DNA from 2 places in the Sulfitobacter sp. SH24 genome. Region 2 is predicted to be linked to the other one. Evidence: riboswitches for the same ligand, from Rfam matches in the RefSeq annotation. Region 2 holds a riboswitch; the other holds the start of a gene.

Region 1 (6,448 bases), 1.6 Mb from region 2:
TTGCCCATCTGCCCGCCCCCTTGGCATGAAGGGGCATGCAATAAGGAACCTCCCATGGTCGACATCGCCACCCGCGTCTATAACCACAAGTGGAAGATCGACCCCATCGTGCGGTCGCTGATCGACACGGATTTCTATAAGCTGCTGATGTGCCAATCGGTGTTTCGCAACAAGCCGGACACGCAGGTTACCTTTAGCCTGATCAACCGCTCCACCCACATCCCGCTGGCCAAGCTGATCGACGAGGGGGAGCTGCGCGAGCAACTCGATCATATTCGCTCGCTCAGCCTCAGCCGGGGCGAAAGCACTTGGCTGCGCGGCAATACCTTCTACGGCAAGCGCCAGATGTTCCGTCCCGATTTCATGGAGTGGTTCGAAGGCATGCGCCTGCCGCCCTACCATCTGGAGCGGAAGGGCGATCAATATGAGCTGACCTTTGAGGGCAAGTGGCACGAGGTCATGCTGTGGGAGATCCCCGCGCTGGCGGTGCTGATGGAGCTGCGCAGCCGCGCGGCGCTGGACCCGATGGGCAAGTTCGAGCTTCAGGTGCTTTACGCCCGCGCGATGACCCGCGTCTGGGAAAAGATCGAAGCGCTGCGCGAGGTGGATAACCTCTCGATTGCGGACTTTGGCACCCGGCGGCGGCATTCGTACCTCTGGCAAGACTGGTGCGTGCAGGCGATGCATGAGGGGCTGGGAAATGCGTTCACCGGCACCTCTAACTGTCGCATTGCCATGATGCGTGAGCTAGAGGCGATTGGTACGAACGCGCATGAGTTGCCGATGGTCTATGCTGCCTTGGCCGATGATGACGCCGAGCTTGCCCGCGCACCTTACGACGTGCTGTCGGACTGGCATGATGAACACGAAGGCAATCTGCGGATCATCTTGCCCGACACTTACGGCACCAAGGGTTTCCTTGATCACGCGCCCGACTGGCTAGCGGGCTGGACCGGTATCCGCGTCGACAGCGGTGATCCGGCCACGGCGGCGCAGACGGCCATCGACTGGTGGCGGGCGCGCGGCGAAGACCCGACGACCAAGCGGGTGATCTTTAGCGATGGGCTGGATGTCGACAAGATCAAGGAGTTGCACGCGCAGTTCGCGGGCAAGGCCAAGGTCTCCTTCGGCTGGGGCACCTTGCTGACCAATGACTTCCGCGGATTGGTGCCGAAGGATGCGCTGGCGCCGTTCAGCCTTGTCTGCAAAGCGGTCAGCGCCAACGGGCGGCCTACGGTCAAACTCTCGGACAACCCGAACAAGGCGATGGGCCCGGCGGATGAGATCGCGCGCTACAAGCGGGTCTTCGGGGTAGGAGAACAGACCGCGCAGCAGGTGATCGTCTAACGGTCAGCCGTCCGCCGTGGCGGTCATCGGGAATTCCGCCGTGGCGATCAATCCTTCGGGCTGCCAGTCATAATGCAAAGTGCCACCGACCGCGCGGGTCAGCGATTGGATGATCCGCGACCCGCTGTCGCGATCAGACTTGGTCACCTTCGGCCCCCCGATTTCCTGCCAAACGAAACGCAGACGTGCAGGCGCTTGAAGGATCGCGATGTGCAGCGATACCTGCCCGCTCTCCGTGCTGAGCGATCCATGTTTCACCGCGTTTGTCGCCAATTCATGCAGAGCCAGCGTCAGGGGTGAGACTAGCCGATGCGATATCAGCGGGTTGTCTCCAGAGAGGGTGATCTGCTCTTCGGTCGCCGAGGTATAGGCCCGCATGATCGGCCCCATCAACGTCTCGAAATCCACCTCTTGCTGGTCACTGCGGCCAATCGTGTCGAAATGCGCAGCACCCAAGGCTGACAGCCGGTCAATTACCTTGTCGGCAAAGGCTCCGGGCGTGGGCTCCTCTCGGGCGGTAATGCGGACCATGGCAGTCATAACATTAACGATATTACGCAGCCGGTGCAGCAGTTCATCGTCTGCCAGTTGGCGGTGTTCGCGCTCCACGCGGCGACGCTCAGAGACATCAAGCTGAGAGCCGAAGAAATAGATCAGCTTGCCGTCTTCATCATTGATCGGGCCAAGCTGCAGCGCGTTCACAAAGCGGCTGCCGTCTTTGCGGTAGTTCACGATTTCCACCGTATCAACCCGGCGGTCCAAGAGAATCTGGCGCACCGTCTCCACGCTTTCGGGTGTCGTGTCCGGGCCTTGCAGAAACCGGCAATTCTGACCGACGATCTCTTCCATGCGGTAGCCGGTAAGGTCGGTGAAAGCCTCGTTGACATAGACAATCGGATTGTCCGGCAGCGTCGGGTCGGTGATGCACAATGGCAAGCGGGCATAGCGCACGACCTTGCCAAGAACGTCATCGGTCAGGGTGGGGCGATCGGCGGAGACCGTCTTGTCGTTCATAAATTCCCGCCCTTCGCTTAAAACTGGCCGACAATGTGCCCTGAGCGTAGCTTTTGGGTCAACCCGCATACTGGGGTGCGACCCATATTTAGCTACTAGATGATGTATGCGCCATCGGGTTTTGCCAGGCTGAATAAATGCGGCTTGTCATGAAGGGTCGAAAATGCGTAATTGGACCCGCTTGGTGTCCCGAAAAGCGCCTTTGGGTGTGGGACCGAAAAGGGAATTCAGTAAGGGGTCGCAAGACCCCGAAGCCGAAGCCGCCCCCGCGACTGTAAGCGGTGAGCTAATGCCCCTCGTGCCACTTGTCCATTCGGACGGGGAAGGCGGGCAAAGGCCACGACCCGCGAGCCAGGAGACCTGCCAAGCGAGTGAAACGCTAGATGCCGTCGGGTGTGACGGTAAGGAGAATGAAGATGACGACAATGATTAAGACCGCCGGTGCCACGCGCAGCAAACTCGTACCGGCGCTGTTTGCCGCTGTATTGGGTGTGGCTCTGATGGCGCTGACCGGCCATGTGCAGGCCGCAGCTCTGCATGATGCCGCCCATGACGTGCGCCACGCGACAGGCTTTCCCTGCCACTAAGCGCCCGTGTTCGGTATCACAGGGGTCCGGGCTGCCATGCCGCAGTCCGGCTGTCTGTGATTCTGGCTTTCTTTCCATGCCCGCCTCTTGCCGTTTTGCCTGCGCCCGCCGTTCGCCGCGTCGGGAGGGCTTTGGCACATCTTGAGGCTGGGTAATGTCCTCGGCCCGCGTGTCGCGCGGCGCTGAGTATCATTTCGCATCCAAGGATCATTGCGATGTTTTCACGTTTTCTGACTTCCGCCCTCTTTGCAGGGGCCTCTGCCGGTTTGCTGACCGGCCTTCTGCAGCTCTATTTCGTGCAGCCCGTTCTGCTTCATGCCGAGCTTTATGAGACTGGCGCGCTAGTGCATTTTGGTGCGGACGCGGTCAGCGCGCACCCCGATCTGCCCGGTTTCGACGCCGTCCGCGATGGGCTGAGCCTGATTTTCACCATGCTGACCTATACCGCCTATGCGCTGATCCTTTTGGCCGCGATGAGCTTTGGCGAAGAGCGCGGCGCGGTGATTGATGGCCGCTGGGGCATCCTTTGGGGCGTGGCGGGTTTCGTCGCCTTCCACCTCGCGCCGGGCTTCAGCCTTGCGCCCGAGGTGCCCGGCGTGGCCGCTGCAGACATCACCGCACGGCAGATCTGGTGGTTCGCCACGGCGGGGGCGGCGCTGGTGGCGCTCTGGCTGCTGGCCTTTGGCAAGGGCTGGGGCGCGTGGATCGGGGCGGCGGTGTTGCTGATGGCCCCGCATGTCGTCGGTGCACCCGAGCCCGACAGCTTCAGCGGCCCGGTGCCCACCGAGATCGGCGCGCTGTTCGCTGCCCGCGCGCTTGGCATCGGCCTTGCCGCATGGGTGTTGCTGGGCAGTTTCGCCGGGTTCTTTTGGCAACGTGAAGGCGCGCAAAGCGCCTGAGGGAGGTCGAAATGGACAGATCACTGGCGCTTTTCGCCATTGGATTGGTCTTTGGCGGTGGCATCGGTTTTGCTATCGCTGCAAGCAACGGCGTGACCTTCGACGGCCATGATCACGGCGACCCTGCCGCCCATGGCGAGATGAACCACGGCGGCGCAGACCACGCGCGGATGCACGGCCAACCCATCGCCCTCGCCGCCGAAGACGCCCCCAGCCTCGCGATCCGCGTGACACCTGACCCAATGTCAGGCCATAACCTTTTCGTGGAAACCGACGGCTTCGCCTTTGCCCCGCAAAACGCCAGCGGGGACAACCAACCGGGCGAGGGCCATGCCCATGTCTATGTTAAAGGTGCGAAGATCGGGCGGCTCTACGGCCCATGGCTGCATCTGCCTGATCTGCCCAAGGGCGAGGTCACGGTTGAGGTCACGCTCAACGCCAATGACCACCGCCCCTTGGCGGTAAACGGTGCGCCGATTACCGCGCGCGAGGTGCTGACAGTTGAATAATCGCCTCGCTTCCCCTTTTCATAACGGGCCGGAGCGCATACCCGGCACGCATAACCCGATGGGACCAGATCGATGAGCACGACCCTACATGTCTGTATGACCTGCCGCGCGGGCGAGGTGCTGGAGGAAGACGCCCCGCGCCCCGGCGCGCAGCTTCACGCCGCCCTTGACGCCACAGGTGCGCCCGAGGGCGTAACAATCGTTCCGGTGCAATGTCTTTCCGCCTGTTCGCAGGGCGCCGCCGTGGCGCTCTCCGCCCCGGGCAAATGGTCCTATGTCTATGGCCGCCTGACCAAGGAAGACGCCGCCGACATCCTTGCCGGAGCCGCCGCCTATGCCGCCACCCAAGACGGGCTGGTGCCATGGCGCGAACGCCCGGTCATCTTTCGCAAGCAAAGCCTTGCGCGTATCCCCCCTTTGACCCTGCCGCAGGAGCCTTCCGCATGAGCGATCTCGCTAAAATTCCCGTAACCGTCATCACCGGCTTTCTCGGCGCTGGTAAAACCACGCTGATCCGCCACCTGATGACCAATGCAGGCGGGCGTCGCCTTGCCGTTTTGGTTAATGAGTTCGGGACCGTGGGAGTGGATGGCGACATCCTGAAATCCTGCGCCATCGAGGATTGCCCAGCCGAAAATATCGTCGAGCTGGCCAATGGCTGTATCTGCTGCACCGTGGCCGATGATTTCATCCCCACTATCGAAGCGTTGATGGCCCTGCCGACGCGCCCCGATCACATCCTGATCGAAACCTCTGGGCTGGCCCTGCCGAAACCGCTGCTCAAAGCCTTTGACTGGCCGGCGATCCGGTCCAAGATCACCGTCGACGGCGTCATCGCGCTGGCCGATGCAGAAGCCGTGGCCGCGGGCACTTTCGCCGCCGATGTAGCCGCCGTAGATGCGCAGCGTCTGGCCGACGACAGCCTCGACCACGAAACCCCGCTCTCTGAGGTATTCGAAGATCAAATCTCCTGCGCCGATATCATCTTGATGTCCAAGGCCGATCTTGCCGGTCCAGAAGGGCTCGCTAAAGCCCGCAAGGTGATCGAAGACGAAAGCCCGCGCGAAATTCCAATCCTTGAGATGACCGAAGGCGTGATCGACCCCAAGGTCGTACTGGGCCTCAACGCCGCTGCCGAAGACGATCTCGCCGCGCGCCCCTCGCACCACGATGGCCACGACGATCACGAGCATGACGATTTCGAAACCGTGGTGATTCCGATGCGGGAAGTGGCGGATGTCGATGCGCTGGTCGCCTCGATCGAGCGGCTCGCGCGGGAGCAGAACATCCTGCGCGTGAAGGGCTATGTCGCGGTCGAGGGCAAGCCGATGCGCCTGTTGGTACAGGCCGTGGGCGCGCGGGTGCGACAGCAGTTCGACCGCCCTTGGGGCAGCGACACGCGCGCCGGCCATCTGGTGGTGATCGCCGAGCATGACGACATCGACCTCGCCGCAATCCGCGAGACATTGGGAGCCTAACCGCGCATGCATGTCGTCTTTCGCGAAAGCCACGGGTTGGAGGATACCGACACCCCCTATGATCCGGGTCAAACGCCCGCCGATCTGGTGGTGCTGTCGTTTTCCGACAGTGACCTCGGCGCTTTCGCGGCAGGCTGGCATCGCGGCGGCGGCAAGGAGGGCAAGCTGCCCTCTCTGCGGCTGTGCAACCTTGTGGCGCTGCGCCACCCTGCGTCGGTCGACAACTACATCGAACAGACGCTGACCGGGGCCAAGGGCATCTTGATCCGCCTGATCGGGGGCGAGAATTACTGGCCTTACGGCATCATGCAGGTCCAAGATTTTGCCCGCCGGAATGACATCGCGCTGGCCGTGCTGCCCGCCGATGGGCGTGAAGACCCGGGGCTGGATGCGCATTCGACGTTGCCTGTTTCCACCCTGCGCCGGCTTGCGCATCTATGTGACGCGGGCGGGCCGGTGGCGGCGCAGGCCGCACTGGCGCAAATGGCGCTGGCGGCGGGGTTCTATGCTGGGCCGGTGATGGGCACGAAAACGGTGCCCGATTGTGGTTATTACGACCCCGATCAAGGCGTCGTGCCTTTCGCCGATGCGGCAGGCGATACCGTCGCTGTCAC
Region 2 (6,448 bases):
TTCAGGTCGTCTGGGCCAAGGCCACGACCCGAACTCACCACCGCATATTGAAGAAGCTCGGCGTGGACAGGATCGTGCATCCAGAGGTCGAGATTGGCCAGCATATCGCGCAGATCCTGCACAACCCACTTTTGCGGGACTATGTCAGCCTCGGCAATGGATACCATGTCGTGAACTTTCGCATCCCAGAAAGCCTTGAGGGCAGACGTCTGACCGAACTGCCGCATGGGAAAACCTATAATCTGCGCTGCATCGGCGTCATGCGGGGGAGCGAGTTCATCGGGCAGGATGGAGACGAATGTCAGTTGCAGTGTGATGATCTGCTCTTGCTGTTGGGCCAGCGCAAAGACCTGCACAGCTTTGCGGCTAGCCTCTGACAATGCCCCTGTCGTTTCGGTCCCTTTTGCGGCGGAAAAAGACCCTGCGGATGCCGCCGCCTGCGCTTTTGTCGCTCTATTATATGGCATTCATCATTCTGGGGGCCATTCTGCTCTGGCTGCCGATTTCGCATCACGGTGATATCGGTCTGGGCGAGGCGCTTTTCACCTCGACCTCCGCAGTAACGGTCACGGGGCTGGTGCTCGCCGATACCGGGGCGACATTCACGGGCTTTGGTCAAGCGGTGATCGCAGCGTTGATCCAGCTTGGCGGTCTTGGCCTGATGACCTTTGCGGTGCTGTTGCTGGGCGCGCTTGGTATTCCTATCGGCATGCCGCAACGGCTGATCCTGCGCGAGGACCTGAACCAGACATCCCTGTCAAACCTGTCCTATATCGCCCGTATGATCCTGATCATCGCGGTTTCTTGCGAAGCGGTGGGTGCAGCGCTTCTGGCCTTGGTCTTTGTGCCTGAGTTCGGCTGGGCCGGGCTGTGGGAGGCGGTCTTTCACTCGATCTCAGCCTTCAACAATGCCGGGTTTGCCCTGCATCCCGATAGCCTGTCGCAATGGGTGGGAAACCCGATCATCAATCTGGTGATCCCTGCGCTTTTCATCCTTGGCGGACTTGGGTTTATTGTGGTGGGCGATGTGTATCGCAGCCGGAATTGGCGTAAACTGACCCTGCATTCCAAGCTGATGCTGGTTGGCACGGCACTGCTGATCACTTGGGGAAGTGTCATGTTTGGCCTGCTGGAATGGGGCAATCCTGAGACCCTCGGCCCCTTGAGTGTCATTGAGAAACTATGGGCAAGTTGGTTTCAAGGCACCACGCCGCGGACCGCCGGTTTCAACACGATCAACACCGGCGGCATGCATGACAGCACCTCTTTGCTGACAATGACGCTGATGCTGGTGGGGGGCGGCAGCACTTCGACGGCGGGCGGGATCAAGGTGACCACGCTCTTTGTTTTGCTGCTTGCCACGATCGCATTCTTTCGACGTCAGACGACGCTACACGCCTTTGGCCGGTCCTTGGGGCTGGACGAGGTGATGAAAGTCTTGGCTCTCACCACGATCTCCATGCTGCTGGTCCTGACGGGGGTTTTCGTCATGACAATTAACCACGACGGCCAGTTCACCGATATTGCCTTTGAGGTTACATCCGCTTTCGGAACGGTCGGCCTGTCGCGCGGTATTACGGCGGAGTTAGATGGCATCGGGCGCTTTATCCTCATGTTGATCATGTTCGTCGGGCGGGTCGGGCCCTTGGCAATCGGCTTTTTCCTCGCCACACGCAGCGTTCCTAAGGTGAAATATCCCTCAGGGCAGATCTACTTAGGGTGAGGGGCAGCGAAGTTCGCTAGTGGTTGTTCTTCGGCGCTGGTCCGCCGGATGATTTGAGAATCCCATGCGCAACCAGTGATTGCCACCGGTTGAAAAACCTGTCACTGATTTCGGCGTCGGTTTCCTTCGGGAATTGAAAGGGAATCCGTTCCGGTCACAGCCGGGAAACGGAACTGCCCCCGCAACTGTAGGCGGCGAGCGCCTCTCAAAATGCCACTGGGATTACCCCGGGAAGGCGAGAGGTGCTGTAACCCGCCAGTCAGGAGACCTGCCGACGGATATGAAACCACGACCGGACGGGGTGTACCGGGGCGGGAAACTCGACATGGCCGCCCTGGCCATATTTCGTTTCGCGTCTTGCCCCTGACGGTCCTATCTGACGGGACGGATCGGATGAGACAGACCTTGATTGCGGCCACTTTGGTGGCCAGCGCCGCACTTCCCCTGCAAGCGCAGGAAACAAACTACCCCCTCAATCTCACGAATTGTGGTGTCGAAATATCCTTCGACGCCGCTCCGGACAGTGCCGTGACCATTGGCCAGTCTGCGACAGAGATCCTCTATTCTCTTGGTCTTGCGCCAAAGGTCTCGGGCACTTCGGTCTGGTTCAACCCGGTCCTGCCTGAATTCACCGCGGTGAACGACGGGATCGAGCGGATTGCCGATAACGACCCGAGCTTCGAGAGCGTGGTCGCGAAGAAGCCCGGTCTGGTCGCCGTACAATATGAATGGCACGTCGGAGAAAGCGGGATAGTGGGCACGCGCGAGATGTTCCACGACATCGGCATCCCCACCTACATCATGCCTGCCGATTGCGACACCAAAGACAATTCCACCGGTGGCGATGGCACCCGAACCGGCGCCTTCAAGACCGCGTCGGTCTACAAAGGCATCAGCGAACTCGCGACGATCTTCGACGTGCAAGACGCGGGCGAGGAATTGGTCGCCGAGCTACAAACCACGGAGGAAGATGCCATCGCCAGGGCCTCTGGGCTCAAACTGCCGGACGATCTGTCGGCAGTGTTTTGGTTTTCATCCGCCGATCTGGAGATTGACCCCTATGTCGCCGGGCAGCTCGGCGCGCCGGGCTACATGATGGGCGCTCTCGGTATCGAGAACGTCATCGCTTCGGACGAGGAGTGGCCGACGGTCGGCTGGGAGAGCATCGCCCGCGCTGATCCGGACGTCATCGTCATCGCCTACATGGACCGCCGCCGTTTTCCGGCCGATAATGTCGAGAAGAAGCTGGAGTTCTTGCGCAACGATCCCGTGGCAAGCCAAATGACGGCCGTGCAAAAGGGGCGGATCGTGCAGATGGACGCCCATGCGATGAGCGCGACGATGCGCTCAATTTACGGGCTGGAGACGCTGTCTGAGGCGCTCTCGGAGATGTCGTTCGAATGACGATGGTGGCCGCGCAGCCACGGGTCGCGCCGGTGCGGCGCCTGTGGGCGGCGCCACTGATCCTCGGTCTCACCATTCTCGCCGGGACGGCAATCGGCGAGACACGGCTGCCCTTCGCCACCGTCCTTCAAACGTTGGCGAACCACCTTTGGGGCGCGAGCTATCCCGTGGACGGGATCGAGGCGGGGATCATTTGGAGCTATCGCCTCCCTCGGGCCATTGTCGCCGCCTGTTGCGGTGGGGGGCTAGCGCTGACAGGCGTCGTGCTTCAGGCGCTCCTGCGTAATCCGCTGGCCGATCCCTACCTTATGGGCCTTTCGGCGGGTGCCTCGACCGGGGCGGTTCTGGTAACGGTCGCGGGCGTCGGCGGCGGCGTGATTTCCATGTCGTTCGGGGCACTGACCGGTGCGCTTCTTGCATTCGGCTGCGTCGTGGTCTTGGCCCATGCCGTGAGCGGAGGGGCGGGTGGCGGCCGTGCCACACAGGCTGCGGCCGCGATTATCCTTGCGGGCATTGCCGGATCGCAGATGTTCAATGCACTGACGGCCTTCACCATTGCCCGCTCGGCCAATGCCGAGCAGGCGCGCGGCATCATGTTCTGGCTGATGGGCAACCTCTCTGGTATTCGATGGGAAGATGTTATGGCCTGTACGCTGGTCTCCCTTGCTGGGGTGGGCCTTTGCATTTGGCACCGGCGCGGGCTTGATGCCTTCACCTTCGGGGCGGACGGGGCGGCGTCGCTCGGGATCAACGTGCCAGCCCTGCGCGGTAGCCTGATCACCGCGACCGCGATCATGGTCGGCGTTCTCGTCTCGAAGGTGGGGGCAATCGGCTTTGTGGGGCTGGTCGTCCCCCATGCCATGCGGTTTCTCGTAGGCACGCGCCACGATCGCCTGGTGCCGGCATCTGCTCTTGCCGGGGCAGTGTTCCTTGTCGCGGCCGATGTGATCAGCCGCGTCATAGTCCCGGGTCAGGTCCTCCCCATCGGAGTGGTGACCGCGCTCGTCGGTGCCCCTGCCTTTGCGCTGATCCTCGTTCGAGGTGCGCGCCGATGAGGATAGAGGTAGAGGCCCTGTCGGCGCGCGTGCATCGCACGCCGCTCCTTCAGGACATCACGCTCCGGATCGAGCCTGGAGAGTTGTTCGGCTTGATCGGCCCAAATGGTTCGGGCAAATCGACGCTGATGCGCTGTCTGGCCGGGCTGCACCGGGCTTCCATCGGGCGCGTCCTGGCCGAAGGTGCGGACCTTGTAAGAATTCCGGCCCGGACGCGCGCGCAGCGCATCGCCTTCGTTGAGCAGCAAGCCGATACGACGGATCGCCTGACCGTCCTCGAAGCAGTTGAACTGGGGCGGACGCCCTACCTCTCGCCTCTGCGCGGGTGGCGCGGGGTCGATGATGCTGCGGTGTCGGACGCCCTTGGAGCGGTGGAGATGACCGCATTCACTGATCGCCTCTGGCATACCCTCTCGGGCGGTGAACGCCAGCGCGTCCACATCGCCCGCGCGCTTGCGCAGACACCCGATCTCCTGCTGCTCGACGAGCCCACCAACCACCTCGACATCCGCCATCAGCTTTCACTCATGGAACTTGTCGGGAGCCTACCGATAACCCGCGTCGTCGCGCTGCACGATCTCAACCAGGCTATGGCCTGCGACCGGATCGGGGTGCTCAGCGGAGGTCGGCTTTTCGCCATTGGTTCTCCGACCGAGGTTTTGAGCGAGCCGCTGCTTGCCGAAGTTTTCGGCGTGTCGGCCATGCGCCATGCGGTTCCGGATGGCTCGTCACGCCTCCACTTTTCTCATGCTCTGTAAAGGATCACCCATGCGACTTCTGACCGCACTGATCACCCTTCTGCCGTCCCTCGGATACGCCGAAACCCATGATGTGAAAATGCTGACGCGCGGAGACACCGGCGCGATGGTCTACGAGCCCGCCCATCTGCAAATCGCTCCCGGCGACACGGTCCGTTTCCTGCCAGCACAGCACGGCCACAACGCCGCGTCTATTTCCGAGATGTTGCCCGAAGGGGCCGAGCGTTTCATTGGAGAAATCGACGAAGAAGAATCGGTCAGTTTCGAGATCGAGGGACGCTACGGCATCAAGTGCTCGCCGCATTACGCTATGGGGATGGTAATGATCGTCGACGTGGGGGAGGTCGATGACGCAGCGCCCCTGCCGTCTGCGCTGCCTACCCGTGCACGAGAGCGGATGTCGGAGATTCTCAACCGATGACTGGAGAGCGACAGATAGTTCGAAAGTGCCACCGATATGTGCCGCGACCATGGCTGCCAACACGATCCCCGCAAAGCTCACTTCGGCCGAATGCATTACCCAGCCCGAAAGGGGCAGTATGAGAATGGCGACGTAGAGTACCCAATGTACCGTCTGGGCCGCAAAGGTCTTGAGGCGGCATTCGGCGCGGTGATCGTCGACAGCTTGAGACACTTTTGCCCGCAGCGTAGGTCGGCATGGGAACTAAACTTACTGAGGCGCATCCCTCAAACGGTCCATTTCCTTTGCGATCATAATTGCGCATTCGTCAACTGAGTTAAGGGCGGTATCCACGATTAAGCGATCGCACTTCCACGGCTCAAAGGTCCGTTTAAAGACCTCGTGCCAGTTGGGAACGACAAGCCCTTTGATATCGCTGATACGCGTCTCGACTCGTTTTCGATGAAGCGCTTTATCCGAACAGATTACTTCGACGTTCAACAGGTGAGCCGCGCCATCGGAAGCGGTCTTCGTCCATAGTTGTCGTGAAATTTCGATGGGATTGACCGTATCGGTAATAACGTCGAAGCCAAGCAAAAGGTTGTCTTTCGCAATAGCTGCGAGTGCCAAGTAGCCTGCATCCTCTGCGGGATGAATACTTAGAATGCTTCGTTTCAGAGCCGTTTCAACGGAATCTACACGAAGATGGATAGCCGGAGTAAGCGCCGCCAGTTTCTTTGCCAAGGTCGTTTTGCCGACCCCAGGAAGCCCGGAAAGAGAAACTAAGATATTCATTCTGGGAAGTTATCACGGAGGGGGTCTAATCCACCAGTCGAACGGCAGGCAAGACCGCATTGCCGGAAACTAAGTGGTTCTTATATTGCTTTACCGCCATAGGAGAGTTTAGAGCCCAACCTAACAAGCAAACTGGTCGAGCATTTCGCAATCGCAGCGAATTCGGCTGCGAAAGACGGGCGTTGAGCAGATATTCATGGCCCGCAGAGTAAGAATGCGGATTGCATTTCAACTCAACATCATCCGCCGAAAGTTTGCATGGGTGTCGGGCGCATTACGCTCCATAAGGCACAGTTCACACAGCACTATCGTC

The links. A riboswitch is a leader RNA that binds a small molecule or an ion and turns the genes downstream of it on or off. The one in region 2 is predicted to bind cobalamin.
Region 1: linked by a shared signal. The riboswitch ahead of ACSQ16_RS03180 (CbtB domain-containing protein) and the one ahead of ACSQ16_RS11475 (ABC transporter substrate-binding protein) in region 2 are both predicted to bind cobalamin.

What each region holds. Positions count from the first base shown of each region.
Region 1 covers NZ_OZ282575.1:167,460-173,907, forward strand. Annotated here, with positions in the region: gene pncB (nicotinate phosphoribosyltransferase) at 55-1,347, shown strand; gene ACSQ16_RS03175 (PAS domain-containing protein) at 1,351-2,361, opposite strand; cobalamin riboswitch at 2,527-2,743, shown strand; gene ACSQ16_RS03180 (CbtB domain-containing protein) at 2,778-2,948, shown strand; gene ACSQ16_RS03185 (CbtA family protein) at 3,164-3,847, shown strand; gene ACSQ16_RS03190 (hypothetical protein) at 3,859-4,356, shown strand; gene ACSQ16_RS03195 (DUF1636 family protein) at 4,429-4,803, shown strand; gene cobW (cobalamin biosynthesis protein CobW) at 4,800-5,834, shown strand; gene cobN (cobaltochelatase subunit CobN) at 5,841-6,448, shown strand, end outside.
Region 2 covers NZ_OZ282575.1:1,795,403-1,801,850, reverse strand. Annotated here, with positions in the region: gene ACSQ16_RS11485 (potassium channel family protein) at 1-377, shown strand, start outside; gene ACSQ16_RS11480 (TrkH family potassium uptake protein) at 428-1,723, shown strand; cobalamin riboswitch at 1,824-2,013, shown strand; gene ACSQ16_RS11475 (ABC transporter substrate-binding protein) at 2,117-3,127, shown strand; gene ACSQ16_RS11470 (FecCD family ABC transporter permease) at 3,130-4,182, shown strand; gene ACSQ16_RS11465 (ABC transporter ATP-binding protein) at 4,179-4,940, shown strand; gene ACSQ16_RS11460 (pseudoazurin) at 4,951-5,361, shown strand; gene ACSQ16_RS11455 (AAA family ATPase) at 5,611-6,135, opposite strand.